3 regions of the Spirillospora sp. NPDC000708 genome follow, and region 1 is predicted to be linked to each of the others. Evidence: riboswitches for the same ligand, from Rfam matches in the RefSeq annotation. Region 1 holds a riboswitch; each other region holds the start of a gene.
The links. A riboswitch is a leader RNA that binds a small molecule or an ion and turns the genes downstream of it on or off. The one in region 1 is predicted to bind cyclic di-AMP.
Positions count from the first base shown of each region.

Region 1 (9,740 bases):
CGGTGCTGGGCCTGTCGGGCGCGCAGGCGACCCGGTCCGGCAGCCGGCCGCGCGGCGTGCTGTTCTTCGCCGGGCCGACCGGCACCGGCAAGACCGAGCTGGCCAAGGCGATCACCGAGCTGGTGTTCGGCGACGAGTCGGCCTACCTGCGCTTCGACATGAGCGAGTTCTCCGCCGAGGGCTCCGGGGACCGGCTGATCGGGGCGCCGCCCGGGTACGTCGGGCACGAGGCGGGCGGCGAGCTGACCAACGCCGTCCGGGAGGACCCGTTCCGGGTGATCCTGTTCGACGAGATCGAGAAGGCGCATCCGCGGATCCTGGACAAGTTCCTGCAGATCCTGGAGGACGGGCGGCTCACCGACGGGCGCGGCAACACCGTGCACTTCTCCGAGTCGATCCTGATCTTCACCTCGAACCTCGGGATGTTCGTGCCGGGCCGCGAGCCGGGCATGCTGGAGGCCGTCCCGGCGCTCGCGGGCGACCGGGTGCGCAACATCACACCCGGGATGTCCTACTTCGAGGTGGAGCAGCGGATCAAGGACGCGGTCGCCGCGCACTTCACCGAGGTGCTGAACCGCCCGGAGCTGCTCAACCGGTTCGGCGACAACATCGTGGTGTTCGACTTCATCTCCGGCGACGCCGCGCACAAGATCTTCGACCTGCAGTTCGCGAACATCTGCAAGCGGGTCGCCGACGAGCACCGGCTCATGCTGACGGTGCGGGACGACGCGCTGCAGACGCTCCGCGACTGGTGCACCGACGAGCTCGACAAGGGCGGCCGGGGCATCGGCATGGCGCTGGAGTCGCACTTCGTCAACCCGCTGGCGCGCGCGCTGTTCGACCGCGAGCTGGGCTCCGACGAGCGAATCACCGTATACGGGATCCGGCGCGAGGGCGGCATCGTCCACCTGGACATCCAGTGACCGCCGGACCCCCCGTCCCCTCCCCCGGCGAGCCCGTGTCCCCCGGCGAGCCCCCGGACGAGGCTCCCGCGCTGCTGCTCGCCAAGGCGCACTATCCGGTGACCACACTCGGCCCCGGCACGCGCGCGGGCATCTGGACGCAGGGCTGCACGCTGCACTGCCACGGCTGCCTGTCCCGCGACACCTGGGAGGCGGACCCGGCCAAGGCCGTGCCGGTCGAGGCCGTTCTCGGCTGGCTGGAGTCCCTTCCGGGCCCGCTGGACGGGATCACGATCTCCGGCGGGGAGCCGTTCCAGCAGCCCGAGGCGCTCGCCGCCCTGCTGCGCGGGATCCGCGCGTGGCGTGCCGCGCGGCGTGAGACGATGCCATTGGACATATTGGTGTACAGCGGATATGTCTACTCTCGGCTTTCGCGGGTCAGGGGGTCGCGCGAGATCCTCGACCTGTGCGATGCCGTGATGGCGGGGCCGTACGTCGATCGGCTCAACCCGAGGGGGCGACACCCGGAAGGTGGCTCTCTACTCTGGAGGGGGTCGGCGAACCAGCGCGCCGTCCCGCTCACCCCGCTGGGGGAGGAGCGGTACGGGGCATCGGCCGGCATCGGTAAGACTAGGGAACACGCAGGGCCCCGAGTGCAGGTGTCCGTGGACGAAGGGCCGGAGGGAAGGCGGGTGTACTACATCGGGATCCCGCGAAGGGGTGACATGGAGCACCTCACGTCGAGGCTCGAACGCGCCGGCGTGCGCTCGGGGGATGTGTCATGGCGACCTTGAACTGTCCTGTCTGTGACGAGCCGTACCAGCAGGGCGATCTGCTCTGCCTGAGCTGCGGGGCCAACCTGGCGCGCCCGGGGGGCGGCCACCGGGCCGGTCCGGGCGGGTACGACCAGGGCCCGCCGCAGCACGGCGCTCCACAGCACGGCGCCCCCCAGCACGGTGCCCCACAGCACGGCGGCCCGCCCCAGCACGGTGCTCCGCAGCACGGCGCTCCCCAGCACGGCGGCTTCCCGCCGCAGCAAGGCCAGCCGTACCAGCAGCCGCCCCAGCACGACTACCAGCAGCCTCCGCAGCACGGCGCCCCCCAACACGGTGCTCCGCAGCACGGCGCCCCTCAGCAGGGCGGGCTCCCGCCCCAGCACGGCCAGCCGTCGCAGGACCAGTGGGGGCCGCCCCCGCAGCAGCAGCCGGACCAGTGGGGGCCACCGCCGCAGCAGCAGCCTGACCAGTGGGGCCCGCCGCCGCAGCAGCCGCAGCACGGCCAGCCGCAGCATGGGGCTCCGCAGCAGGGGCAGCAGCCGGCGGACCCGTGGGCCATGCCGCCGCAGCAGCAACAGCAGCAGCCGGACCAGTGGGGTGCGCCGCCGCAGCAGCACCAGCCGCCGCCCGACCAGTACCGGCAGCCGGAACCGCAGTACCAGCCCGAGCAGCCGTACCAGCAGCAGCCGGACCAGTACATGCCGCAGCCCGGCCCGGCGGACCACCAGTACGGCCCGCCGCCGCAGCAGCAGCCGCCGATCCCGCCGCCGCACGGCCGCGAGGCGACCCTGCTGCCGCCCGACCAGCAGCGGGGGCACCAGCACCCGCAGCAGCCCGACAGCACGGCGTTCATGTGCCCGTACTGCGAGGCCGTGCTGACCAACCCGGGCGCCGCGCAGTGCAACTCGTGCGGCCGGCCGCTGCCCCAGAAGGGCACGCCCGTCCTGCGGGTCCAGTTCCCGACCGGCGAGCTGAAGGTCTCCGTCGGCCAGCACCTGGTGCTCGGCCGGGACGCCGGCCAGTCGCCGGTGGCCGCCACGTTCACCCAGTACGACAACGTGTCGCGGCGGCACTCGACGGTCTGGCTCGACCCGTCCGGGACGGCCTGGGTCCGCGACGAGGGCTCCACCAACGGGACGTTCGTCAACGGCGAGCGGCTCCCCCGCGGCGTGGAGGCCCCGCTGCGCGACGGCGACCAGCTCCGCCTGGCCGCCGACGTGACCGGCACGGTCCAGCTCGCCTAGCACGACCGGCCGGCACGACCGACAACGAAACGGCCCCGCGGTTCCTCGGAACCGCGGGGCCGTTTCCTTTCGCGTCCTGTGCGCCTCGTCCCGGCGTCAGCCGGCGCGCTTGGTGCGGGCGCGCATCCGCTCGCGCTCCTTGGCGTCCAGCACCACCTTGCGGATGCGGACGTTCGCGGGGGTCACCTCGACGCACTCGTCCTCGCGGCAGAACTCGAGGGCCTCCTCCAGCGACAGGACCCGCGGCGGGGTGAGCCGCTCCAGCTCGTCACCGGTGGAGGAGCGCATGTTCGTGAGCTTCTTCTCCTTGGTGATGTTGACGTCCATGTCGTCGGAGCGGGAGTTCTCCCCGACGATCATGCCCTCGTACACCTCGGTGGTCGGCCCCACGAAGAACGTGCCGCGCTCCTGCAGGTTCGTGATCGCGTACGCGGTGGCGGCGCCGGAGCGGTCCGCGACCAGCGAGCCGGACGGCCGGGTGCGCAGCTCGCCGAACCAGGGCTCGTAGCCCTCGAACACGTGGTGCGCCATGCCGGTGCCGCGGGTCTCGGTCATGAACTCGGTGCGGAACCCGATCAGGCCGCGCGCCGGGACCAGGAACTCCATCCGGATCCAGCCGGTGCCGTGGTTGGTCATGTGCTCCATGCGGCCCTTGCGGACCGCCATCAGCTGCGTGACCGCGCCGAGGTGCTCCTCGGGGATGTCGACGGTGAGCCGCTCGACCGGCTCGTGCTTCTTGCCGTCGATCTCCCGCGTGACGACCTGCGGCTTGCCGACGGTCAGCTCGTAGCCCTCCCGGCGCATGTTCTCCACCAGGATCGCGAGGGCCAGCTCGCCGCGGCCCTGCACCTCCCAGGCGTCGGGGCGCTCGGTCGGCAGCACCTTGATCGACACGTTGCCGACCAGTTCGCGGTCGAGCCGGTCCTTGACCATCCGGGCGGTGACCTTCGTGCCCTTCTCGCGGCCCGCCATCGGACCGGTGTTGGTGCCGATCGTCATGGAGATCGCGGGCTCGTCCACCGTGATCAGCGGCAGCGGGCGCGGGTCGTCCGGGTCGGCGATGGTGTCGCCGATCATGATCTCCGGGATGCCGGCGATCGCGATGATGTCGCCCGGCCCCGCCTCGTCGGCGGGCTTGCGGGTCAGCGCCTCGGTCATCAGCAGCTCGGTGATCTTCACCTTCTCGATGCTGCCGTCGTGCCGGCACCACGCGACCTGCTGGCCCTTCTTGATCGTCCCCGCGTGCACGCGGCACAGCGCGATCCGGCCCAGGTAGCTGGAGGCGTCCAGGTTCGTCACGTGCGCCTGCAGCGGCGCGTCCGGGTCGAACGACGGCGCCGGGATCGTCTCGGTGATGACCGTGAAGAGCGGCTCCAGGTCCTCGCTGTCGGGCATGCCGCCGTCGGCGGGCTTGTTCAGCGACGCCCGCCCGGCGCGCCCCGAGGCGTACACGATCGGGAAGTCGATCTGGTCCTCTTCGGCGTCGAGGTCCATGAACAGCTCGTACGTCTCGTCCACGACCTCGTCGATGCGGGCGTCGGGCCGGTCGGTCTTGTTCACGACCAGGATCACCGGCAGCCGCGCCTCGAGCGCCTTGCGCAGCACGAACCGGGTCTGCGGCAGCGGCCCCTCGCTGGCGTCCACCAGCAGGACGACGCCGTCCACCATGGACAGGCCGCGCTCGACCTCGCCGCCGAAGTCGGCGTGGCCGGGCGTGTCGATGATGTTGATGGTCAGGCCGTTGTGCCGGACGGCCGTGTTCTTGGCGAGAATGGTGATGCCCTTCTCGCGCTCAAGATCGTTGGAGTCCATGACGCGGTCGTCGACGTCCTGGTTCTCGCGGAAGGCGCCGGACTGCCAGAGCATGGCGTCGACCAGCGTCGTCTTGCCGTGGTCGACATGGGCGACGATCGCGACGTTCCGGAGGTCGTCGCGCGTGGAGATGGGCATGCGGGCTCGCCTTGCGTGAGAGTTCGGGAGTCGCCGCAGACGCGCGGCTGCCACCATTCTACTTGGCGCACGGCGCCGCCTGTTCAGAGCCGCTCGTCCCCTGCCTCACACGGGCCTCGATTGGCCATCTTTGCCCATCCTTTGTAATCTTCCCGAGATCCGGTCGTCCGGAGCCCCACCCCCCGGGGCTGCGACCGGACCGCCGAATCCCCCGCGGCACCCACCCGCGGACGAACCGGGGACCCATCCCCCTGGGGTGAATCGACGCACGTCGTAGGGCGACTCCTGGCCCGAACCCGTCAGCTAACCCGGTAGGCGAGCGAGGAGAGGAGACACCGGCTTGGCACCGGACCCCCGTCCCCGGCGGCGCGTCGCGCCGACCGCCACCGCCGCCGCAGTGCTGGTCATCGGCCTCGGCACCACCGCCCCCGTCGCCGCGCACGCCGCGACCCCCTTCGGCCCCGCCGCCGCACCGCAGGCCACCGGGACGCCCAGCCCCCTCCCCACCACGGAGAAGGGGCTGAAGCAGAGCCTCAAGGAACTGAACGACGAGGCCGAGACGCTCACCGAGCAGTTCAACAAGACCCGCGTCGACCTCGGCCGCGCGGTCAAGGCGGAGAAGTCCGCCACCGCGTACGCGCAGAAGCTGCTGCAGCAGACCGAGCCCGCCCGCCAGCGGCTCGCCCAGCTGGCCGCCGCCAACTACATGAGCGGCGGACCCGACGCGATCTTCAGCTCCGGCGGCAGCGCCGACAGCCTGTCCGACTCGGCCTACCTCCAGCAGAACCAGGCCACCACCGTCCTCGCCCTGCAGAAGCAGGTCGACCAGGCCGAGGCCGCCCAGCGCGCCGCGCAGCAGCGGACCGAGCAGGTCAAGCAGGCCCAGGCGAAGGTCCAGGCCGCCCGCAAGGCCGCCAAGGCCAAGGTGGACGAGGTCATGAAGCGCCTCGACAAGCTGACCACCACCCACACCACCGACCCGAAGTCCGGCCTCACCGCCACGATCAAGGGTTCGGACCTGCCCGCCAAGATGGCCCGCAAGGCCCTCACCAAGCTCGGCAGCCCGTACGTCTGGGGCGCCGCCGGCCCGAGCTCCTTCGACTGCTCCGGCCTCGTCGTCTGGGCCTACGCCCAGGTCGGCAAGCCGGGCCTGCCGCACTACACCGGCGACCTCTTCCAGCTCGGCACCAAGGTGTCCCGCTCCTCGCTGCGCGCCGGCGACCTGGTGTACTTCGGCAGCAACCTCCACCACATGGGCATCTACGTCGGCGACGGCAAGTTCCTCCAGGCGCCGCAGACCGGCGACGTGGTGAAGATCTCCAAGCTCTCCACCCGCTCCGACTTCGCCGGCGCGAACCGCATCTCCTAGCGGACCCCGCCTCAGCGGAGGTCGGGCTCCAGCTCCGTGATGACGGGGCGGTCGCCGGGGAGCCAGGCGACGTCGTACAGGTCGTCGCGGGTGAGCCAGCGCAGGGCCAGGTGTTCGAGGGCCCGCGGCTCGCCTTCGACGATCTCGGCGGTCCAGACGCGCAGGAGCGCGCGCTCGCTGAGCCGCCAGTCGCCGCCGACGCGGCGGAGCGGGCGGATCTTGACGGCGAGCTCCTCGTGGCACTCGCGGACCACGGCGTCCTCGTCGGACTCGCCCGGGTCCACCTTGCCGCCCGGCAGCTCCCAGCCGCCGGCCATGTGCGGCGGCTCGGCGCGCTGGGCGGCGAGCAGCCGCCCGTCGCGGATGATCGCGGCGCCCACGACGACCAGATCGGTGATGGTGACCAGCCCCTTCCGTCCCTACCCGTCTGAGACGGCCGCCCGGGGCCGGTCGGTTCCGGCGCGGGCGGTCCCGACCTGACGGGTCGCCTCCTCGACGATCCTCTCAAGGCGGTCGCCGTGCGCGCCGCGCCAGTACACCTGGCCGCAGCCGGCGCACCGACCGTAGACGTCGTAGCTGCGGCGGGTGCCGGCCTCCAGGTCGCGCTCGATCTCCTCCTTGTCGACGGCGACGAGGACGCCGTTGCAGGCGGTGCAGCGCGTCCAGGGGCTGAGGACGGGCGCGAAGCGGTCCAGGAGGTCGCGGAGCTGGTCGTCGGGCCGGGACCCGCGGACGTAGGCGCCGAACCAGAGCGCCCGGCGCCGCAGCAGGCCCCGGTCCTGGGTGAGCAGGACGCGGCGCTCGGCGTTCGCCTGGACGACCAGGGCCGGGTCGTCCATGTCGTTGTGGTAGGCGGTGTCGAGGCCGAGCAGCCGCATCCGGCGCGCGAGCGTGCCCAGGTGGACGTCGAGGAGGAAGCGCGGCGCGTCCTGGCCGGGGTCCAGCGGGACGGGCTGGGGCCGCGGCACGGGCTCCACGCCCACCTCGTCGCCGGCCGCGGGGCGCGCGGACGGCTCGACGGGCTCGCCGCGGACGGTCATCCGGCCGACCTCGGGGAGCGGCACCCCGAGCGACTCCACGACGTGGCCGAGCGTGGACGTCCCGTCCCACGCCACCCGGCTCACCGGTTCGCGCCGTGCGGCGGGCAGGAACATCAACAGGTCGTCGGCGATGCGGACGCGTATCTCGGACTCCACGCCGCCAGCATGCCACGCGGCGCCGACGATCCCCTCCCGATTATCCGGCGGTGATGCGGGCCGCCGCCGCCCGCAGCGTGTCCAGCAGGGACGGGACGTCGTGGCCCTTGAGGACTCCCCCGCTCTTCAGCACGCGGCCGCCGACGAGGACCGTGTCGACGTGCCGCGTCTCGGCGGACAGGACGACGGCCGCGATCGGGTCGTGCGCCGCCGCCATGCCGAGGGTGTCGGTGCGCAGGACGATCAGGTCGGCCTGCTTGCCGGGGGTGAGGGAGCCGGTGACGTCGGCGAGGCCGGCCGTCTCGGCGCCGCCGAGGGTCGCGGCGCGGAGGGCCTCGGCGGTGGTGAACCAGGTGCCGGCGCCGTCCGGGCGGGCGCGTTCGAGGAAGTACGCCGCGCGCATGACGCCGAACATGTCGCCCGGCCCGCTGGCGACGGTGTCGCAGCCGAGGCCGGTCGGGACGCCCGCGGCGTGCGAGCGGCCGGTGGCCGGGTCGCCGATGCCGAGCGCCGCCTCCACTCCGGGGGTGGCCGAGACGGTGCCGCCGTTGGCGGCGATCCTCTTGAACTCCTCGCCGGTGTAGAAGTTGGCGTGCACGTACATGGCGGGATGGTCGATCAGGCCGTTGTCCTCGAGGAACGCCAGGCCGCGGGCCGCGCCGTCGGCGCCGTGGCCGCCCATGTGGACGGTGACGGGCAGGCCGAGGTCGCGGGCCAGCCGCCATTCGGCGAGCGCGCGCTCTTCGCCGGCGATCTCGGGGCCGAGCGCGGCCATCCACATCGAGACGGCTCCGGGCGGCCCGTCGAAGTACTCGCGGCGGACGCGGGCCGTCTCGGCGGCGAGGGCGGCGAGGTCGTCGCCGCCGCCGTAGCAGTAGCCGAACACGGCGCGGATCCCGGACGCGCGGAGCGCGGCGATGTCGGCGTCGGTGTGGTCGGGGCTGAACATGATGTGCGACCAGTCGACGACGGTCGTGATGCCGGAGTCGAGGCACTCCAGGGCGCCGGCGAGGGTCGCGGTGTAGACGTCGTCGGGGCGGTGGCGCGGCGCCAGCTCGCCGAGGACGCGCTGCAGGTAGGCGGGCAGCGTGCTGTCGGGGAGGGTGGCGCGGATCGCGGTCTGCCAGGTGTGCCGGTGGGTGTCGACGAAGCCGGGCATCACGATGCGGCCTGCCGCGTCCAGGATCTCGGCGCCGGCGGGCGCTGCCAGGCCGGGGCCGACGGCGGCGATCCGGCCGTCCTCGACGAGGACGTCCGCGCGTCCGAGGACGGTGGGCGCGGGAGCCGTGTCGATGACCGTGCCGTTGCGGAGGAGAAGCGATGTCATGACGTAAAGCTTAGAAAGAAGCTTTTAAGAAAGCAATACGGCGACAGGTATCCTCGGCTTGTGCGCGATGACGACGGCGGCCGCCGTGACGAGGTGGACGAGCTGGCCGGGGCCTGGCGGCGGGACGGCCTCGGCGAGGACGTCATCGCGATGCTGGAGGTCAGCAAGCGCGCCTCGCGGATCGGGGCGCTCGTCCAGCAGGCGCTGCGCGGGGAACTGGCCGAGCTCGGGCTCACCTACGCCGAGTTCGAGGTGCTGACGGTGCTGAACAGGGCCGGGAAGCCGTACCGGCTGAGGCCGAGCGAGCTGACCCGGTCGGCGTTCCTCACCTCCGGTGGCACGAGCAACGTGCTGCAGCGGCTACAGAAGGCCGGCTATGTCGAGCGGGAGGCCAACACCGGCGATGCCCGCAGCAGGTTCGTCCAGCTCACGCCGGAGGGCCTGCGGGTCACGGCGCTGGCATTGGACGCTTCGGCGCGCGCGCACAGGGAGGCCATGGCGGGGGTGCCCGCCGAGGCGGTCCGCGACGCCGCCGACGCGCTGCGCGACATCCTGCTGGTGATCGGCAAGCGGCGGTTCCGGTGACCAACCGCCCGATCCGTGCCGAATCACCGATGACACGGTCGGCAACTTCTCCTGAATTGACGGCATCGCCGGTGACGAGGCGGACGGCCCGGGCGACACTCGCCCCATGACGACCCCCCGCCACCGGTTCCGCCGCGCGCTCCTCCCGGCCGCCCTGCTCATCGCAGGGCTCACCGGCCCCGCGGCGCACGCAGCCACCGCTCCCGCGACCTACGCCGCCGCTCCCGCCCCGTCCGCCGCCGCCGTCTCCACCGTCTGCGAGTCGTCGCTGCCGTCGCAGGCCGACGACACGATCGCCCTGATCGACAAGGGCGGCCCGTTCCCGTACCCGCAGGACGGCACCGTCTTCCAGAACCGCGAAGGGCTGCTGCCGCAGGAACCGCAGGGCTAC
Region 1 covers NZ_JBEPCJ010000007.1:74,612-84,351, reverse strand. Annotated here, with positions in the region: gene ABT299_RS07955 (AAA family ATPase) at 1-923, shown strand, start outside; gene ABT299_RS07950 (4Fe-4S single cluster domain-containing protein) at 920-1,696, shown strand; gene ABT299_RS07945 (FHA domain-containing protein) at 1,684-2,922, shown strand; gene typA (translational GTPase TypA) at 3,019-4,872, opposite strand; cyclic di-AMP (ydaO/yuaA leader) riboswitch at 5,063-5,206, shown strand; gene ABT299_RS07935 (C40 family peptidase) at 5,213-6,241, shown strand; gene ABT299_RS07930 ((deoxy)nucleoside triphosphate pyrophosphohydrolase) at 6,253-6,621, opposite strand; gene ABT299_RS07925 (Mut7-C RNAse domain-containing protein) at 6,661-7,437, opposite strand; gene ABT299_RS07920 (amidohydrolase family protein) at 7,478-8,764, opposite strand; gene ABT299_RS07915 (MarR family winged helix-turn-helix transcriptional regulator) at 8,825-9,349, shown strand; gene ABT299_RS07910 (guanyl-specific ribonuclease) at 9,456-9,740, shown strand, end outside.

Region 2 (9,740 bases), on a different contig from region 1:
TCCGGCCGTCCCCGACTGCGACGACCTGCCGGCCGTGCTGGCCGGCAGGCCCGCTCGCGGCACGAAGACCGACTGGGCCGACCCGGCCTCGCTCCCGCGGATCCTCACCCGCGACCGCGACCGGGCGCTTCCCGCCGACGCGACGAAGCGCCTGCTCGGGCTGCTCGCGAGGAAGGCGCCCGAGGCCGCGGACGTCCGGGACTTCTGCGACCGGCACTCGCTGGCGGAGTTCTCCTGGGCGCTCTTCCAGCGCTGGTACGCGCTCGGCGCGCCGACCAAGCACAACTGGGCGCTCGCCCAGCTCGGCCTGATCGGGGACGACACGACGGTGCGGCGGCTCACTCCGCTGATCAAGCAGTGGCCGGGCGAGGGCGGGTCCGCTCGCGCCGTCGCGGCGCTGGACGTGCTGGCCGGGATCGGCTCCGACGTCGCCCTCGCCCACCTGTTCGAGCTGACCCGCCACGGCAGGTACAAGGGGTTCAAGGCGAAGGCGGCGCAGAAGGTCGACGAGATCGCCGCCACGCGCGGCATCACGCCGGACGACCTCGCCGACCGCGCCGTCCCCGACTTCGGCCTGGACGGGAAGGGCACGCTCGTCCTGGACTACGGCCCGCGCCGGTTCACGGTGACGTTCGACCAGCAGCTCGTCCCGCTGGTCGTGGAGGCGAGCGGGAAGGTGCGCAAGAGCGCGCCCAAGCCCGGCCCGAAGGACGATCCGGCGCTCGCCCCGGCCGCGCACGCGCTGTTCAGCGGCCTGCGCAAGGACCTGCGGACGATCGCCGACCGGGAGATCAAGCGCCTGGAGAAGGCCATGATCGCCCGGCGGAACCGGACGCCGGACGACTTCCGCCGCCTGTTCGTCGAGCACCCGCTGCTGGGGCACATCGTCCGCCGGCTGGTGTGGATCACCGATGACGGCACCGCCTTCCGCGTCGCCGAGGACCGCACCTACGCCGACATCAACGACGACGCCTTCGCACCGGCGCCGGACGCCCGGATCGCCATCGCCCACCCCCTGCTGTTGGGCGATGACCTCGACGCGTGGGCGGAGCTGTTCGCCGACTACGAGATCCTGCAGCCGTTCGAGCAGCTCGGACGCCCCGTCTACCGGCTGACGGACGACGAGCGGAGCGCGCGCAGGCTCGCCCGCGTGGAGGGTCTCGTCCTGCCGTACGGCAAGGCGAAGGGCCATTCGCAGGGGCGCTGGGAGTCCGTGGACGCCGACGGCGCCTTCGCCGGGGGGTGGCTCGCGCGGCGCGACCCGGCGGGCCTGTACGTCGTGGCGGGCCTGAGTCCCGGCCTCGGCTACTACATGTACGGCGAGGGCGATGACCAGGAGATCACCTGCCTGTGGGCGGGCCCGGCCCCGGCCCGCGAGCCGCAGGACTCCGTGCCGCTCGGCGACGTGGATCCGGTGACGATGAGCGAGGCCGTCCACGACCTCGTGCGCAGCGCGTCCTGACCGTCCCCGCCCTCTTGGCCGGAACCCGGCACGTGGGTGACGTGAACCACTCATGTGAGACAATGATGTCTCATACGAGGTAGCATCGTCTCATGACGTTCGATCGCGAGCGGGTCCTCGCCGACGCGGCGGAGCTGCTGTCCCGGAAGGCGACCGCCACCCAGGACGAGATCGCGCAGGCCGCCGGGATCAGCCGCGCCACCCTGCACCGCCACTTCGCGGGGCGGGACGGCCTCGTCCGCGCGCTCGAGGAGCTGGGCCTGCGCCGCCTGGAGGCGGTGATGGACGAGGCCCGCCTCGACGAGGGCACCGCCGCCGACGCGCTGGTGCGGCTGGTCGAGGCCAGCCGCCCGGTCGCGGCGTTCCTCGGCTTCCTCGCGACCGAGAACCAGCTGTTCGAGGGCGAGCAGATCAACGCGGGCTGGGAGCGGCTCGACGCGCGCATCGCCGCGCTGTTCCGGCGCGGCCAGGAGTCCGGCGAGTTCCGCATCGACCTCTCCCCCGCCTGGCTCACCGAGGCCCTCTACGGGCTCATCGCGTCCGCCGCCTGGGCGATCCAAGCCGGCCGGACCGCGCCCCGCGACTACACCGCGATGATCACCGGGCTGCTGCTGGGCGGCGTCGAGCGCCGCCGGAAGACTTCGTAAGGACCGTGCCACCATGACCACCGCGCCGCCGCACGCGCCCGTGCGGCACGCCCGCGCCCCCGGCCGCTGGGTCTCGCTCGGCGTCCTCGTCCTCGCCGTGCTGCTGGTCGCCGTCGACGCGACCGTGCTGGGGCTCGCCACCCCGTTCATCAGCGAGGACCTCCGGCCGTCCGGCGCCCAGCTGCTGTGGATCGGCGACGTCTACTCGTTCGTCATCGCCGGCCTGCTGGTCTCGATGGGCGGCCTCGGCGACCGCATCGGCCGCAAGCGGCTGCTGCTCGCGGGCGCCGCCGCGTTCGGCGCCGTCTCGGTGCTCAACGCCTACGCCACCGGCCCCGGGCTGCTCATCGCGGCCCGCGCCCTGATGGGCGTGGCGGGCGCGACCCTGATGCCGTCGACGCTGGCGCTGATCCGGAACATCTTCACCGACCCACGGGAACGTTCCATGGCGATCGGCGTCTGGGCCTCCAGCGTCTCGGCGGGCGCCGCCGTCGGCCCGCTGGTCGGCGGCCTGCTGCTGGAGCACTTCTGGTGGGGCTCGGTCTTCCTGATCAACCTGCCGGTGATGGCCGTGCTGGTCGTGGCCGGCGCGCGGCTGCTGCCGGAGTCGAAGGACCCGTCGCCGGGGCCGTGGGACCTGCCGAGCGCCGCCCTGTCCCTCGTCGGCATGATCGGGACGGTCTACGCGATCAAGGAGGCCGCGGCGCACGGCTGGTCCGCGCAGGTCGGCGCGGCCGCCGTCGCGGGCGCCGCCGCCCTCGCCTGGTTCGTCCGCCGGCAGCGGACCCTCGCCTCGCCGCTGATCGACGTCCGGCTGTTCCGCGACCGCGGCTTCAGCACGGCCGTCGCCGCCGACCTGCTCGCCGTGCTCGGGCTGGCGGGGCTGGTGTTCTTCCTGTCGCAGTTCTTCCAGCTCGTCCAGGGCCGCTCGCCGCTCGAGGCGGGGCTGGCGGAGCTGCCCGCCACCATCGGCTCCATCGTCACCGGGCTGCTCGCGGCGCTGGCCGTGCGGCGGACGTCGGTCCGCACCGTGGTCGCGGGCGGGCTCGCGGCCATGGGCCTGGCGCTGGCGCTGCTCGCCGGCCTGCACGCCGGCACCGGCTACCCGCTGCTGTTCGCGGCGCTGCTGCTCGCCGGGGCCGGCGCCGGGTTCGCCTTCGCGACGACGTCCGACATGATCGTCTCCCTGGTGCCGAAGGAGCAGGCCGGGGCCGCGTCCGCGGTCTCCGAGACGGCCTACGAGCTCGGCGCCGCGCTGGGCATCGCACTGCTCGGTTCGATCACCACCGGCGTCTACCGGGGCTTCGCGACCCCGGACGGCGTCCCCGCCGGCGCCGCCGCGGCGGCGCACGACTCGATCGGCGGCGCCGCCCAGGCGGCCGCCGCGCTCGGCGGTCCCGAGGGCCAGGCGCTCATGGAGGCGGCCCGTGACGCCTTCGCCGCGGGCCTGCGCTACACCGCCGGTGTGGGCGCCGCCGTCCTGCTGGCGACGGCCGTCGCCGCCTGGGTCCTTCTCAAGCCGCAGCGTCCGGGCGCCATCGCCGACTGAGGCCCTGTCCCGGACCCGGCCGGGCGGGACGGATGGCGGAGCGCCGTCCGTCCCGCCTGCTCTCAGCGGTGCGAGGGGTTGTAGCCGAGGCCGCGGAGCCGGTCCGCGGCGAGCCGGGAGACGTTGTGGTCATGGTCGGTGGACGCGTACTGGTGGATCGTCCACTGCTTCCATGGGGACGGGGCGGTCACCCGTCCCGGCGCCTTCCCGTAGTGCGCCACCCACAGGGGATAGCCGCCGAGGCCGTCGCCGTGCTCCTGCGCGAACGACCACGAGCTGTAGAAGAACGCCTTCACGCCGGTCTTCCGCTGGACGTGCTCCAGCCAGCGCTTGGCCCACGCGTTGACCTGGTGGTCGGACCTGCCGTCGGTCGTCTCCAGGTCGAGCATGAGCAGGTCGCCGGGCTGGAGGCCGGCGGACGTGACCGCCGACAGGAAGTGGTCGGCCTCCCGCACCGGGTCGTTCTTCGGATGCCCGTAGTGGTACGCGCCGCGGACCAGGCCGTTCTGGCGGATCTTCGCCCAGTTGGCGGGGAAGGTCGCGTCGTCGTGCCCGGTCCCCTCGGTGGCCTTGGCGATGCCGAACGCGAGGCGGCCGCCGCCCCAGTCGACGCCCCGGTCGTAGGTGGACACGTCCACCCCCTGCGGGAGGGGCCTCGACTGCTCGACGGCCTGGGACGGGGCCGCCTTCGACGCGGCGGCACCGGACGGGACCGCGTTCGGTGGGGCGGCGTTCGATGGAGCGGCGTCGGACGGGGCGGCCAGGTGGAGCAGGGCCCCGCCGGCGATCGCCGACGCCGCGAGCAGCTTCGCGAGCCGTTTCATCGGTCCTCCTCCCTTGTGGCGGGTGCCGTGGTGGCCGCCGTCGTCGCGCGCCGGTGCTTGAGGAAGACCAGCAGCGAGAGCGTCAGGAAGAGGACCGCGCCGACAGCGCTCCACAGCTCGACGGGCGGACCGTCGGTGGGAGCCGGCCGGGTATAGGCCATCGCGGCCGTCTTCGCGCCGCCCCCGGATGGGGGGCCGCCGTGATGCGCCGGTGCGGTGGCCGGCTTGCGGCCGATCGGGACCTTCTCGGGGTGCCCGTAGCCGACGACGTCGTCCTGGTCGCGGACCTTGCGCTTGACGAACCGCCCGTCGACGTTGCCCTCGATGGTGTGGATCCGCCCGCCGTCGACCTTGGTGACGATCCCGACGTGGTCGATGCCGTCGATGCCCTTGCCGCCGGACCAGTCGTAGAAGACCAGCGCGCCGGGGGCCGGCTCGGTGTCGAACGCCTTGTGCTTCTTGAAGAACGCCGCGTGCGAGGGCGTGTAGGCGTAGGCCCCGACCTGCTTGGCCACGCCGGCCTTCGTCGCGCCCCAGACGAGGAACATGTCGCACCAGGCCGCGTTCGAGAAGTCGTAGGAATGGTCGACGTTCTTCGAGTACCAATCCCCGAACTTGGTGTAGCCGCCTCCCTTCTCCGTGTACCCGAGCTCGGACTCGAGGTTATTGATCATTTCTTGGATGCCCGTGTCCAAGGGCCGTCCACCTCTCCTTTTCCGCCTGCCGGGTTAGCTGACGGGTTCGGGCCAGGAGACGGCCCTACCGCTGGCGACCAGCGGATTCACCCCAACGAACCTGGGTCCCCGGCTCCCTCTGGAGGGATTCGGCGGCCGGCCGGACTTCGGCCGATGCGGTGGAGACTAAGCACGGAATAAGGGCGTCACCAAATTTCCATGGCAAATAAATTATGCATAAGAAGGCACGCCGGAAAGCGAAATCCCCGGCGCCGTCGCGGTTCGCGGGCGAGCTTTTTCATGCACCCGGGTGCCGCATCAACCGATCGGTGGACCCGCCGGGTCGCCCGGACGGCGCGCGCCGTTCCGACCATCACCGGATGGGACCGGGCCCGCCGGCGGCGATCGTGGTCCTTGAACGGCCGGAACCGAGCACGAGGAGGACGTCCGTTGAACGACACGATCGGCGCGGCGATCCGCCTGCGGCGCCGCGCGCTGGGCATCACGCAGGCCCGGCTGGCCCGGATGGCCGGCCTCGACCAGCCGGCGGTCTCCCGCCTGGAGTCGGGTTCGCGCCTCCCGCCGCTGCCGGTGCTGGAGCGCGTCGCGAACGCTCTCGGGCTCCGCCTCACCATCGGCCTGGAGTCGCCGGCGGCACCGCCGGACGACCCCGCCGCGCCGCCACCGCGCTGAACGGGCCGGGCCCGGCGGCCGGATGCGGCGGCGCGGCCGGGCGGCCGGGGTCAGCCGGGCAGCCGGATGAGGCGCCGCTCGACGGCCGCGGTCACCGCGGCCGTCCGGGTGTCGACGCCGAGCTTGCCGAAGATGTGCACGAGGTGCGTCTTGACGGTGGCCTCGCTGATGAACAGGTTGCGCGCGATCCGCTGGTTGGACAGTCCCTTGGCCAGCAGTTCGAGGATCTCGATCTCGCGCGGGCTGAGCGCCGGGGCCGGTTCCCGGACCCGGTTCATCAGCCGGGTCGCGACCCGCGGCGACAGCGCCGTCTCGCCCCGCGCCGCCGTGCGGATGCCGCGGAACAGCTCGTCCGGCGGGCCGGCCTTGAGCAGGTACCCGTCCGCGCCGACGTCGATGGCGCGGGCGATGTCGGCGTCGGTGTCGTAGGTGGTCAGCACCAGCACGCGCGGCGGGTCCGGCAGCGCGAGGATCCGCCGGGTGGCCTCGACGCCGTCGATGCCCTCGCCGAGCTGCAGGTCCATGAGGACGAGGTCGGTGGGGACGAGCCCGGCCTGCCGGACGGCCTCCTCGCCGTCCGCGGCCTCCGCGACGACCTCGATGTCCGGCTCGCCGCCCAGCAGGGCGCGCAGCCCGGCCCGGACCACGGGGTGGTCGTCGACGATCGTCACGCGAACCGCGGTCATCCGGTCCTCCTCTCCCCCGGCGCCGCCGCGTCCCGCCGCGGGACGGCGGCCGCGACGACGGTCCCCGCGCCGGGCGCGCTCTCGACGGTCAGCTGCCCGCCGACCTCGGCGATCCTGTCCCGCATCGCGGGGATCCCGTAGCCGCGGCCCGGCGCGGACGCCGTGCGGGACGGGTCGAAGCCCGACCCGTCGTCGGCGACGTCCAGCGACACCGCGTCGTCCAGGTAGGTCAGCGTCACCACCACCGTGGACGCGCCCGCGTGGTCGCGGGCGTTGGCGACGGCGCCCTGCGCGACGCGGAGCATCGCCGTCTGCACGCCGACGTCCAGGGGATATTCTTCCCCCTCCGTCCGGAACCGCACCCTCGGGCCCGCCGCCCGCGACTCCGCGCCGACCAGGTCGGCGAGCGCGCGGGGCAGGGACCCGGCGCTCAGGCCGGGCGGTGCCAGCGCGCGGACGAAGTGGCGGGCCTCCTCCAGGTTCGCGGCGGCGGCCTCGGTCGCGTCCCGCAGGTGGCGGCGGGCGGCGTCCGGGGCGGTGTCCCACTGCCGGTCGGCCGCCTGGAGCAGGATCCCCATGCTGGTCAGCCCCTGCGCGAGGGTGTCGTGGATCTCCCGGGACAGCCGCTCGCGCTCCTCCAGGACCCCCGCGGCGCGCTGCGTGGCGGCCAGCTCGCCGCGGGTGCGGACCAGCTCGTCGATGAGCCGCTGGAGCTCCAGGAAGATGACCGCGGCCATCGCGGCGACCGCGACCGGCGCGAGCACCAGGCTCGGGTCCAGCCGGTCCGCCAGGTAGATCTCCGCGAAGATCACCGCGCCGGTGAGCACGACGACCGTGACGATCGCGGCGCGCGGCGTCAGCAGCCGCAGCGCGAGGAAGAACAGCGGGATCGCGCACCAGGCGAAGCTCGGCGCCGCGATGACGAGCACCAGCCAGAACAGCACGACGACGGCGAGCCAGGCGAGGCGTCCCCGGCGGCCGAGCGCGTCCCATCCGGCGACGCCGGCCGCGTAGGCCACGGCCGTCACACCGCACAGCACGAGCCACACGGTGGTCATGCCGCCCAGGCCGTGCCGGACGACCAGCCGGGACGCCGACGCCGCGAGCAGCAGGAAGAACCCCGCGTGCATCGCGAGGTGGATCCGGTGCTCGGTGCCCGTCACGTCTGCTGTCTCCCCCCGCGAACCGCCGCGCAAGCTTCCACGAGCAGCCTTCACGGCCCGTCGGCCTGCGGCATCGTCCGATCGGTTGATCCGGGCGTCCACCGGTCCGATCCGCGCGATCGACCGTGCCCGCGATGGCCCGGCGCCCGTTCCCGGCGAGGCTCGAAGACGTATCGACGACCACCACGAAGGAGCACCACCATGCGGGAGCCGCAGACCACCGAGACCGCGCCGGAGTCCGGGAGGCGGCGCGTCCGCGTCCGGACCCTGGCGGGGGCCGCCGCCGGGCTCGCCATCGTCGCCGGCGCCGTCGGCGTGTCCGCCGCCGGGGCGTCCGCGGCCGCCGCCGCGCCGGTGAAGGCTCCGCCCGCGCCGCAGGCGGTGCAGGACGTCCGGACGCTGAACACCGACGCCGCCCTGCGGATCGCGACGGCCGTGCAGAAGGAGGCGGCCAAGCAGAAGCAGCGCGTCGCGGTCGCGATCGTCGACCGGTCCGGGGACGTGCGCCTGGTCGTGAAGGGCGACGGCGCGGGCCCGCAGACCGTGGACTCGGCGAAGCGCAAGGCGTTCACCGCCGTGTCGTTCGGGCAGCCGACCTCGAAGCTGACCGGGAACGCGACCGGCGACGGGCCCACCGTCCGCGACATCCCCGGCACGCTGTTCCTCGCCGGCGGCGTCCCGGTCGCCTCCGGCGGGTCCCCGATCGCGGGGATCGGCGTCGGCGGCGCGCCGCAGGGCGCCATCGACGAGAGCATCGCCCAAGCGGGCCTGAGCGCCGTGCAGGGCCGGCTCGGCTGAGCGTTCCGCCGGGGCGGGCGGTCGCGCGCCCGCCCTCGGCGGAACGGCGTCAGCGGACCTGGAAAGGCAGGTGCGAGCCGCCGTAGACGAGGACCGGGATCGTGATGAAGAGGACCACTCCCACCGCGAGCGCCGGAAGGAACGCGGCGACGGCCGTCCGGCGGGCGCCGCGCGGCAGCCACCCGAGCACGAGCACCGCTCCGGCGAGGTTGAAGAGGGCGTAGCCCAGCCGGTACTGGGTGCTGTAGCCGAGCAGCAGCCGGACCGCCTCGGCGACGAGCAGCCCGGCGAGCCCGGCCGCCGCGAGCCCCGCCCACGCGTCCGCGCGCCTGGTCACAATGCCCCGCCAGGCCGAGCAGCGGCCCGCCGGTCAGCGCCACCGCGAGCCAGAAGACCCAGAGGGTCCCGCGCAGGTCCGAGGTCAGGCCGAGGACGGTGAGGTAGAACGCGCAGACCATGCCCGTCAGGAAGGCGGCGGCGTGGACGGCGGCGGCCTCGGGCGCGTCCGCCCGGCGGCCGATCCACCCGGCGCCCACCACCCACACTCCGGCGAAGATCGCGAGGAGGTGGAACGGGCGGTAGAAGACGGCGAGCTCCGTCATCGCACCTGACAGCGTTCCGAGGACCAGGAAGACCCCTGCTCGTCGCATCATGCCTCCAGTCTCGACGGACGGGCCGTCGCCGGGCATCACCGCACAGGGTGATGCTGGACGGCGCGCGGCAGCCGTCCCCCGCCCCTGACGGCGGTCATCTCAGGGATCCCGCTGGGAGGACCGGAGCCGTTCGGTGAAGATGTGGTTGCGGTCGGCGCGGCTGCCGGGCGTGCGGCCGCGCCCCCAGCCGACGACGCGGCGGTACTCGCCGAACGCCCCGGCCAGGGCCGCCTCGTCGGTGTGCGGGGAGCCCGCCGGGGCCGGTCCGCTGAACGGCGCGACGTACAGCGCGTCGGCCGGGCAGTGGGCCTCGCACATGAAGCAGGTCTGGCAGTCGCCCTGCCTGGCGATCACCGGCAGGCCGTCCGGACCGCGGTCGAACACGTCCGTCGGGCAGACCTTGACACAGATGTCGCACTTGACGCAGCGCGCCGCGCTCACGACCTCGATCACGCCGGCACCTCCAGGGGCTCCGCGGCCGTCCACGGATCGTCGAGGCCGCCGGTCAGCAGGCGGTGCTCGAACCGCGGCAGGGTGGGGAGGCCCTCCAGCCGGTGCAGGCCCCGGGACTCCTCGCGCGCCAGCGCGGCG
Region 2 covers NZ_JBEPCJ010000152.1:250-9,989, reverse strand. Annotated here, with positions in the region: gene ABT299_RS50185 (DUF4132 domain-containing protein) at 1-1,462, shown strand, start outside; gene ABT299_RS50180 (TetR/AcrR family transcriptional regulator) at 1,555-2,109, shown strand; gene ABT299_RS50175 (MFS transporter) at 2,123-3,658, shown strand; gene ABT299_RS50170 (glycoside hydrolase family 25 protein) at 3,721-4,482, opposite strand; gene ABT299_RS50165 (CHAP domain-containing protein) at 4,479-5,156, opposite strand; cyclic di-AMP (ydaO/yuaA leader) riboswitch at 5,184-5,321, opposite strand; gene ABT299_RS50160 (helix-turn-helix domain-containing protein) at 5,607-5,849, shown strand; gene ABT299_RS50155 (response regulator) at 5,900-6,535, opposite strand; gene ABT299_RS50150 (sensor histidine kinase) at 6,532-7,698, opposite strand; gene ABT299_RS50145 (GlcG/HbpS family heme-binding protein) at 7,900-8,496, shown strand; gene ABT299_RS50140 (hypothetical protein) at 8,546-8,833, opposite strand; partial or broken gene ABT299_RS50135 (hypothetical protein) at 8,877-9,098, opposite strand; gene ABT299_RS50130 (4Fe-4S dicluster domain-containing protein) at 9,249-9,602, opposite strand; partial or broken gene ABT299_RS50125 (pyridine nucleotide-disulfide oxidoreductase) at 9,599-9,740, opposite strand, start outside.
Region 2: another riboswitch for cyclic di-AMP. It lies ahead of ABT299_RS50165 (CHAP domain-containing protein); the one in region 1 lies ahead of ABT299_RS07935 (C40 family peptidase).

Region 3 (8,194 bases), on a different contig from region 1:
GCGCGCGGTCGTCCAGCCGATGAACCGGGAGCCGAGCGGCGTGAAGCCGAGGACCAGGACCACGGCGAGGCCGACGACGAGCCCGGAGTAGGCGGGCGGGTTGATGGCGCCGTCGAAGGCCTTCGCGCGGGCGATCTCGCGCGGGGTGAAGTCGAGGGAGGGGTCGGCCCGCACGTGCCCGCCGGGGACGTGGCCGGGCAGCGGGTTCCACGGGGTGGTGAGGCCGAGGACGGCGGCGACGCCGGCGAACAGCAGGACGGCCGCGACGGCGGCGGCGCGGCGCGGCCCCCGCGTCCCGCCGGCGGCCGCGCGGCCGTCCGGGCCGGCGTCCGGGCGGCGGGGGTGTTCGGCGACCGACGGCTCGCCGCCGTCTCCCTCGCTCATGTGAGCTCCTTCTTCAGGTAGTCGCGCCACAGCGCGACGAAGCGGTCCCGGGTGAGGCCGAGCACGGAGCGCAGCGCGGCGGCCTCGGAGGCCCGCCCGGCGGCCCGGTACAGCCGGACGAGCGTCGCCTCACCGTACCGGCCGGCGACCATCCGGCAGGCGAGCCAGGACTCCTGGTACGCCTGGGAGAGGTGGTCGGAGGAGCCGGCGAAGTCGGCGGCGGCGGGCAGCGCGGACGGGACCCGGCCCGACCGCAGCTCGCGGCGCAGCTCGCTGGCGGCCGACCGGACGCTCACCTTCGCGTGCTTGTAGCCGACGTAGTCGGCGAACCCTTCGATGAGCCAAAGGGGGGTGGTGTGGTCGGTGGCGCCGCCGGTCGCGACGTGGGTCAGCTCGTGGGTGAGCACGACGGTGCGGCCGAGCTCGTTGAGCCGGCCGAAGGTGCCGGGGGAGACGATGACGCGGTCCTCGCCGCGGCCGCCGCCCGCGGACGGCGCGACGGTGGCGAGCGCGGCGATCTGGCCGAGGCTCTCGTCCGGGCCGGCGAGGGAGGCGGCGAGCCGCTCGTCGGCGGGGACCAGCGCGACGGCCCGCTGCGCCCAGCCCTTCCCGACGACGCCGGTGACGACCGGGACGGCCGCGTCGAGGCGCTCGGCGATGCCCTTCAGCCCGCCGCCGTCGCCGACGACGAGGCCGGCGCGGCCCCGGACGACGCTCAGCGGTCCGGCGTCCCAGATCTCGGCGTCGTCGTGGTAGCCGAGGGCCGAGCCGTCGCCGACGACCGTCCAGGCGCCGGAGCGGGGCGCGAACGTGAGGTGGCGGGCGCGGGCGACGTCGCCGCGGTCGAAGCCGCGCAGCCGGTACCGGGTCTCCACGCGGACGACGGCGGCGCCGCCCTCCGCGTTCGCCGACTCGGTGCCCGCGAACCGCTCCGTCCAGCCGTCCAGGGGCAGCCTGCGGAGGTTGTCGTAGAGCCGGGCCTGGGCGTCCTGGAACGCGGCGGGCGCCGAGGAGACCGTGGCGAGGAAGGCGGTGCGGTCGCCGGCCGCGACGGCGCGGGACCGGTTCGCCAGGACGGCGCGCGCCGTGTCCGGATCGAACGGAGCGGAGGGCCGGGCGGTGCGGGCCGCGGCCCGGGACCCGCTGGACCGTGCGCCGAGGACCCCGGCGCCGCCGGCGGCCAGCAGCGCGGCGCCGCCGGCGCCCAACGCGAGGGCCCGGCGCCGCGTCACGGCGCCGGGCCGCGCCCACAGGTCCCGCGGAAGGACGGGACCGCCCCGCCGGGTTCCGGGGGCGTCGTGCCCCTCGTCCTCGGCGGGGCCGTCCTGCGGTGGGCCGTCCTCCATGCGCGCGATCCTATTGAGCCTTCCGTGGAAGCGGTGCCACCGGCGCCGTGTCGCCGTCCGGGGTCACTAGGCGTAGTCGGGGTAGCCGTAGCCGACCACGGTGTCCGTCGAACGCTCCTTGACCTGCACGGAGTTCCCGGTGTTGCCCTCGACGGTCTGGATCGTCCCGTCGCCGTTGTCCTTGATGACCATCCCCACGTGCTGGATGTCGTCGGCGGACTTGCCGCCGCTCCAGGAGAAGAAGACGATCGCGCCGGGCTTGGGCGCGTCGCCCCAGCGGCCGTTGTCCTGGAACCACTGGGCGTGCGCGACGGTCCAGGCGTCGCTGCCGATCTGGTCGGTGAAGCCGAGCTTGTCGCCGATCCAGGAGATGAACATGTCGCACCACTCGGCGTCGCTGTACTCCTGCACGGACCCGCCGTCGCGGGCGACGGTCTCCTTGGCGCGCTCAGTGCCCTCGTACCAGTCGCCGAACTTGGTGTCGCCGTTGCCGTCGGGGCTCGTGCCGACCTGGGAGCGGGCGAGCTCGATGGCGGCCTCGGCGGTCGGGCGGGACTTCTTGGAACGTTCCTTGGGGCCGGCGGCCTCCGGCGCGCTCGCCGTGCTGCGACGGGGCGCCGCCTTGGCGGGCGCCTCGGCCTGGGGCGTCCGGCGCGGGGACACGTGCTTCTGCGGCGCGGGCGCGACGGCCAGGTCGGCCGCGGCGGCCGGCTTGGCGGGCTCCGGCCCGCCGAACGGCAGGACCGACGCCTGCGCGGTGGCCACGGCGGTGCCGAGGACGGCGGCGCCGATGATCACGCCGCCGGTGGTGCGCCAGGCGACGGCGCGCCCGCTCTTGCGGTGCCGGCCGCCCGCCGCCGCGTGGGCGGTCTCGCCGCCGGCGTCCGGTGCCTCGGGCAGGACCTGGGCGGTGATCACCCTGGGCGCCGGGGCGGCCCCGGCCGCGCGGCCCGCCTTCTTCGCGGGGGCCGCGTGGTGCGCGGGGGTCCTTCTGACGGGGGTGATGGGAGTCGTGTCGCTGGTGGGGCTTGCCTTGCGGTGCTTGCCTGCCACGGGGGGATCTCCTTGGCTTCCATGCCGCCTACCGGGTTAGCTGACGGGTTCGGGCGTGGAAGCCGCCCTACGGCCTGCGGGCAGGCCGATTCACCCCGAGGGGACATGGGTGGGTCCCCGGCTCCGTCACCGGCCACGCGGGCACGGGACGGACTCGGCGGTGGCGCGCCCGGGGGCGGGCACGCCGGTTCGGATGGGGGTCCTCTCGGGAGGGGGCGCTGTCGTCGCGCCCGCGGAGAGGCAGAGAAAGAGGGGGCGGGCGCGGCCGTGCGCTCAGCGGACGGCCGCGCCCGGAGAGATTGGTGCCGTTCGGCTAGGAGGCCCGTCCGGGCCCGTCATCCGGCCGCGGCGGGGCGTTCTGCTGAGGGTAGGTGGACAGTGTTCACTCCTTCTTCCAGACGCCTACCGGGTTAGCTGTCGGGTTCGGGCGTGGAAGTGGCCCTACGGCGGCTCTCACCGGTCGTGCCGGAAGAGGCGCACCGATTCACCCCGGGTACCGGAATGTCCGTCCGGAACTGCTCCGGACTCCGGTGAAGGTGGGTCCCCGGTTCCGCGCCGCACGGCGCGGATTCGGCGCTGCCGCTGCGATCCTGTGGGCGTCATGGGGCCCGTGCGCGGGACCCTTTGTCCCGCGTGCGAAAGAGCGGCGCTGATGTTGTGATGGCGGCGGCCCCTTGTCCGGGGGACCGCCCGGGCCGGAGCCCTGTGTGGTCCAGCGTGGCGCGCTCTCAGCGCCATGCACGCTGTCGGCGTGCGCACGGTGGGCCGGGCCGGCCGGGTCTCGGAGAGACCGGTGCGGCACGCTCTCCCGGTGCCGCGGGGCGACGCGTGGATCGTGCCGCCCTGGGGGACGGCGCGTGGGGCGCGCCGCCCGGTCCGCGGCCGCCGTGACGGTGTGCCGCGTGGGGCCGCGGCGTCTGGAGGGCGCCGCGTGACCAGTGCGTCTGGAGGGCGCCTGGGTGGTGACAAGGTACCAAAGCCCCAACAGAAGGCAAACCCCCCCAAAATCAACAACGGACCAGGTCAGCCCTGGTCCGTTGCCATCGGGGGGAGCGAACGGCCCCGCGCGGGGGGCCGTTCACATGATCGTCAGGGGCGTCCCGCGCCGTAGAAGTTCGACGTGTAGTAGCCCGACAGAGAGCTGATCTTCACCACGTCGCCGGTGTGCGGGGCGTGGATGAACTTCCCGCCGCCGACGTACATGCCGACGTGCGAGAGCCCGCTGAAGAACACCAGGTCACCGGGCTGCAGGTCGCTCTGGGAGACGTGCTTGACGGCCGCCCACTGGGAGTTGGTGGTGCGGGTGATGTTGACGCCCGCGGCCTCCCAGGCGCGCATCGTCAGGCCCGAGCAGTCGTAGGAGCCCGGACCGGTCGCGCCGTAGGAGTACGGCTTGCCGAGCTGGGCGTAGGCGAAGTTGAGCGCCGTCCGGGCCGAGCCGCTGGCCGGGCCGTTGTAGGTGCCGCCCGTCCCGCCGCCGCTCGAACCGCCGCTGGAGGCGCCGCCGCCGGTCTGCTGGACCAGCTTCTTGGCCTCCCGGACCTTCTTGTCGAGGTCCTTCTTGGCCTTGGCGAGCTCGTCGTGCTTGGTCTTGACGTCGTTGTAGGCGCTCTGCGCCTGGGCCTGCTCGCGGCGCAGCCGCTGCGCGGTCGCCAGGAACTGGGTGAGCTGGGAGCTGCGCTGCTCGGAAAGCTGGGTGAAGACCGCCGCCTGGTCGAGGACGGACTGCGGGTCGCCGCTGCCGACGAAGCCGGTGACGTCCGTGGAGTCGCCGTTCTTGTAGGCGTCCGCGGCCATCTGGGCGATCGCCGAGCGCTGCTTGTCGAAGGAGGCCTGCTCCTCCGCCGACGCCTTCTTGGCGGCGGCCAGCTTCTTCTGGGCGATCTTCAGCTTCTCGGTGTTCTGGTTGTACTGCTCGACCTTCTTGTCCATCTCCTCGTTGAGCTGGTCGAGCTTCTTCTGCGCCTGCGCGTGCGTGGGCTTCGGCTTGGCGTGCGCCACCACGGGCGGGAACGCGAAGGACGCGGTCGCCGCCAAGCACGCGGTGACCGCCAGGCGGCGGGTGACCCCTATCCCCGTCGAGCCGGCTCTCCGGTCGCGCGAGCGCGCTGGTTCCCCGATGAGATCGTTGGTCACGGTCCGATTCGCCCCTCTCGTCCACTACGTCAGCGGACGACATTAGCGAGGGGCCACAACCGTCACAACTAATTCGTCACTATCTGATTGACTTCAACCCTATTTGCGTACATTCCGTGTCGGCAAGATCACGGAGCGCACGATCAAGGCGGCAAAATGGTGAGATTCTCCCAAAATGTCGGAGTCTTTGCGGGTCACGACCGGCCCAGCCGCCGCAGCAGCAGCGTGGACGGGCAGGGCCGCGCGTTCGCGCGCCGTGCCGCGTCCGCCACCTCCCGGTCGGAGGAGACCACCACCACCGCCCGGCCGTCCGGCTCCGCCCGCACCAGCTCGCCGATCAGCTCGTCGGCCGTCTGCCCCGGCCGGCTGAACAGCACCCGCACCCCGCGCGGCGCGGAGATCGCCACCGGCGCGTCCAGCTCCGCGCCGTCGAACACGCACGTCACCTCGGCGCGCGTCTGCGCAGCGAGCCCGCCGAGCCCCGACAGCAGCCGCGTCCGCTGGTCCGACAGCGGCAGCTCCCCGTAGCCCGTCTTCGTCACGTTGTAGCCGTCCACCACCAGATGCACCTGCGGCAGCGTCAGCAGCCGGTCCAGCAGCTGCGGGTCGCTGTCCGACAGCGCGCGCCCCGGCAGCGTCCGGTGCGCCAGCCGGTCCGGCTCCAGCGCGCCCACCGCGTCCGCCGGCCGCGCGATCGTCGACGGCAGCGCCAGCTCCCGCCGCACCCCCTGCGCCGCGTCCACCAGCGCGTCCAGCAGGAGCCGCAGCCGCATGTCGTCGATGTTGCGGCCCTCCCGCGCCGCCCGCTTGGCCGCCTCCGCCGCGGCCTCCGCCTGCGCCGCCCGCGACCGCAGCTTGCGCAGCTCCTTGTCGGCCGCCGCGGACATCTCGCGCGCGGCCGCCAGCTCCCGGTCCGTCTCCGCCGCGAGCGTCTCCGCCCGCTCCTGCGCCGCCCGGTACCGCGTCCGCGCGTCGTGCAGCTTGCGCCGCAGCTCGGCGACCTCCGCCTTGGTGTCGCGCAGCTCCGCGCGCAGCTTGTCGACCTCCGACGCGCGCGCCGACCGGGCCGCGGCCAGCTCCTCCTTCAGCGCCGCGACGCGCCGCTCGGCGGCCTCCTCCTCCGACGCCGTCGCCGACCGCTCCAGCTCCGCGCGCGCCGCCTCGACCAGCTCCGTCCAGCCGTCCGGGCGCAGCAGGTAGGCCACCACCGCGACCCGCACCGGGTCCGCCGCCGGCGGCACGCGGCCGCCCTCGACCGCCTCGACCAGGTCCGGCTGCGCCTCCCGCAGCGGCTCCGCCACCCGGCCCCGGAAGTCCGGATCCTTCTCCAGCACCGCGGCGATGTGCTGCCCGGCCAGCTTGGCCCGCTTGCGCCGCTCGAACCGCGCGAACCGGCGCAGCGGCACCGGCACCTCGTCCGGCGGCAGCGCGCCGATCAGCTCCGCGGCGGCCTCCACCACGCTCAGCCGGACGGCCTCCGGCAGCGGCCCTGCCAGTCGCCGTCCGGGCTCCGGGCCGCCGGGGCTCGCTTCGGGGCCGCTGTCGATGATCCCGCTCCTTCCGGGCTGCGCCGCCGGTGGGCTGTCTCTTCCCGAGCACCACGCAGCCTAACCAGCACGAACGTGGCATCGGACGGAACGCGCCAAGCTCCCCCTGGACGTCCCCCGCGGCCCCCGCCCGGCGGGACGCGCCGGCGCGCCCCCAACCCTAGCGGCCCGGCCTTCTGTCGGTGGCGTCCTCTACGGTCGCGGGCATGACGGCTGCGCACGAGGTCCAGGGGCAGGTCCGGGCGGTCCAGGGCACCCTGGACGACCTCGGCACCCCCCTGGCGGAGGTCACCTTCGTGGTGGTCGACCTGGAGACCACGGGCGGCTCGGCGGCCGACTCGGCCATCACCGAGATCGGCGCGGTCAAGGTGCGCGGCGGCGTGGAGCTCGGCGAGCTCGGCACCCTCGTCGACCCCGGCGGCCCGATCCCGCCGTTCATCACCGCGCTGACCGGCATCACCACGGCGATGGTCACCGCCGCCCCCCGGATGGACGCGGTGCTCCCCGCGTTCCTGGAGTTCGCCCGCGGCTGCGTGCTCGTCGCGCACAACGCCCCGTTCGACATCGGCTTCCTCAAGGCCGCCTGCGCCGCCCAGGGGTACGCCTGGCCCGCGTTCCCCGTCGTCGACACCGTCGACCTCGCCCGCCGCGTCCTCGGCAAGGACGAGGTGCCCAACTGCAAGCTCGGCACCCTCGCCCGGTTCTTCCGCACCCGCACCGAGCCGACGCACCGCGCCCTCGCCGACGCCCGCGCCACCGTCGAGGTCCTGCACGGCCTCATCGAGCGGCTCGGCTCCTTCGGCGTCACCTCCCTGGAGGAGCTGCGCGGCTTCGCCAAGGCGCCCACCCCCGAGCAGCGCCGCAAGCGCCACCTCGCCGACGACGTGCCGAGCGCGCCCGGCGTCTACCTGTTCGAGGACGCCGCCGGAGAGATCCTCTACGTCGGCAAGAGCGGCGACCTGCGCTCCCGCGTGCGCAGCTACTTCACCGGCTCGGAGACCCGCTGGCGCGTCCGCGAGATGGTCGGCCTCGCCGAGCGCGTCCGCACCATCGTCTGCGCCACCGGCCTGGAGGCCGAGGTCCGCGAGCTGCGGCTCATCGCCGAGCACAAGCCCCGCTACAACCGCCGCTCCAAGTTCCCCGAGCGCGCCATCTGGCTGAAGCTGACCGCCGAGCCGTTCCCGCGGCTGTCGATCGTCCGGGAGTGCCGCGACGACGGCGCCCGGTACCTCGGCCCCATCTCGTCCCGGCGGCAGGCCGAGGAGGCCCGCGCCGCGCTGCACGAGGCCGTCCCGCTGCGCCAGTGCACCCAGCGGCTCACCGTCCGGCTCATCGAGCGCGGCCGCGCCCGCACCTGCGCGCTCGCCGACCTCGGCCGCTGCGGCGCGCCCTGCGACGGCCGCGAGTCGCCCGACGCCTACGCCGTGCACGCCGAGACCGCCCGCGCGATCATGGAGGGCGACGTGCGGCCCGTCGTGGCCGCCGCGCAGGTCCGCATCGACCGGCTCGCGTCCGAGCTGCGGTACGAGGAGGCCGCCGCGCAGCGCGATCGGCTCGCCGCGTTCGTCCGCGCCGCCGCCCGCGGCCAGCGCCTCACCGCGCTCGCCCGGCTCCCCGAACTCGTCGCCGCCCGGCCGGGCTTCGACGGCGGCTGGGAGCTGTCCGTCGTCCGGTACGGGCGGCTCGCCGCGGCGGGGACCGTCCCGCCGCGCGGCCACCCCCGCCCCG
Region 3 covers NZ_JBEPCJ010000175.1:1,173-9,366, forward strand. Annotated here, with positions in the region: gene ABT299_RS51470 (M48 family metallopeptidase) at 1-384, opposite strand, end outside; gene ABT299_RS51475 (hypothetical protein) at 381-1,730, opposite strand; gene ABT299_RS51480 (CHAP domain-containing protein) at 1,797-2,783, opposite strand; cyclic di-AMP (ydaO/yuaA leader) riboswitch at 2,801-2,943, opposite strand; cyclic di-AMP (ydaO/yuaA leader) riboswitch at 3,168-3,369, opposite strand; gene ABT299_RS51485 (C40 family peptidase) at 3,873-4,919, opposite strand; gene ABT299_RS51490 (NYN domain-containing protein) at 5,114-6,376, opposite strand; partial or broken gene ABT299_RS51495 (DEDD exonuclease domain-containing protein) at 6,673-8,194, shown strand, end outside.
Region 3: another riboswitch for cyclic di-AMP. It lies ahead of ABT299_RS51480 (CHAP domain-containing protein); the one in region 1 lies ahead of ABT299_RS07935 (C40 family peptidase).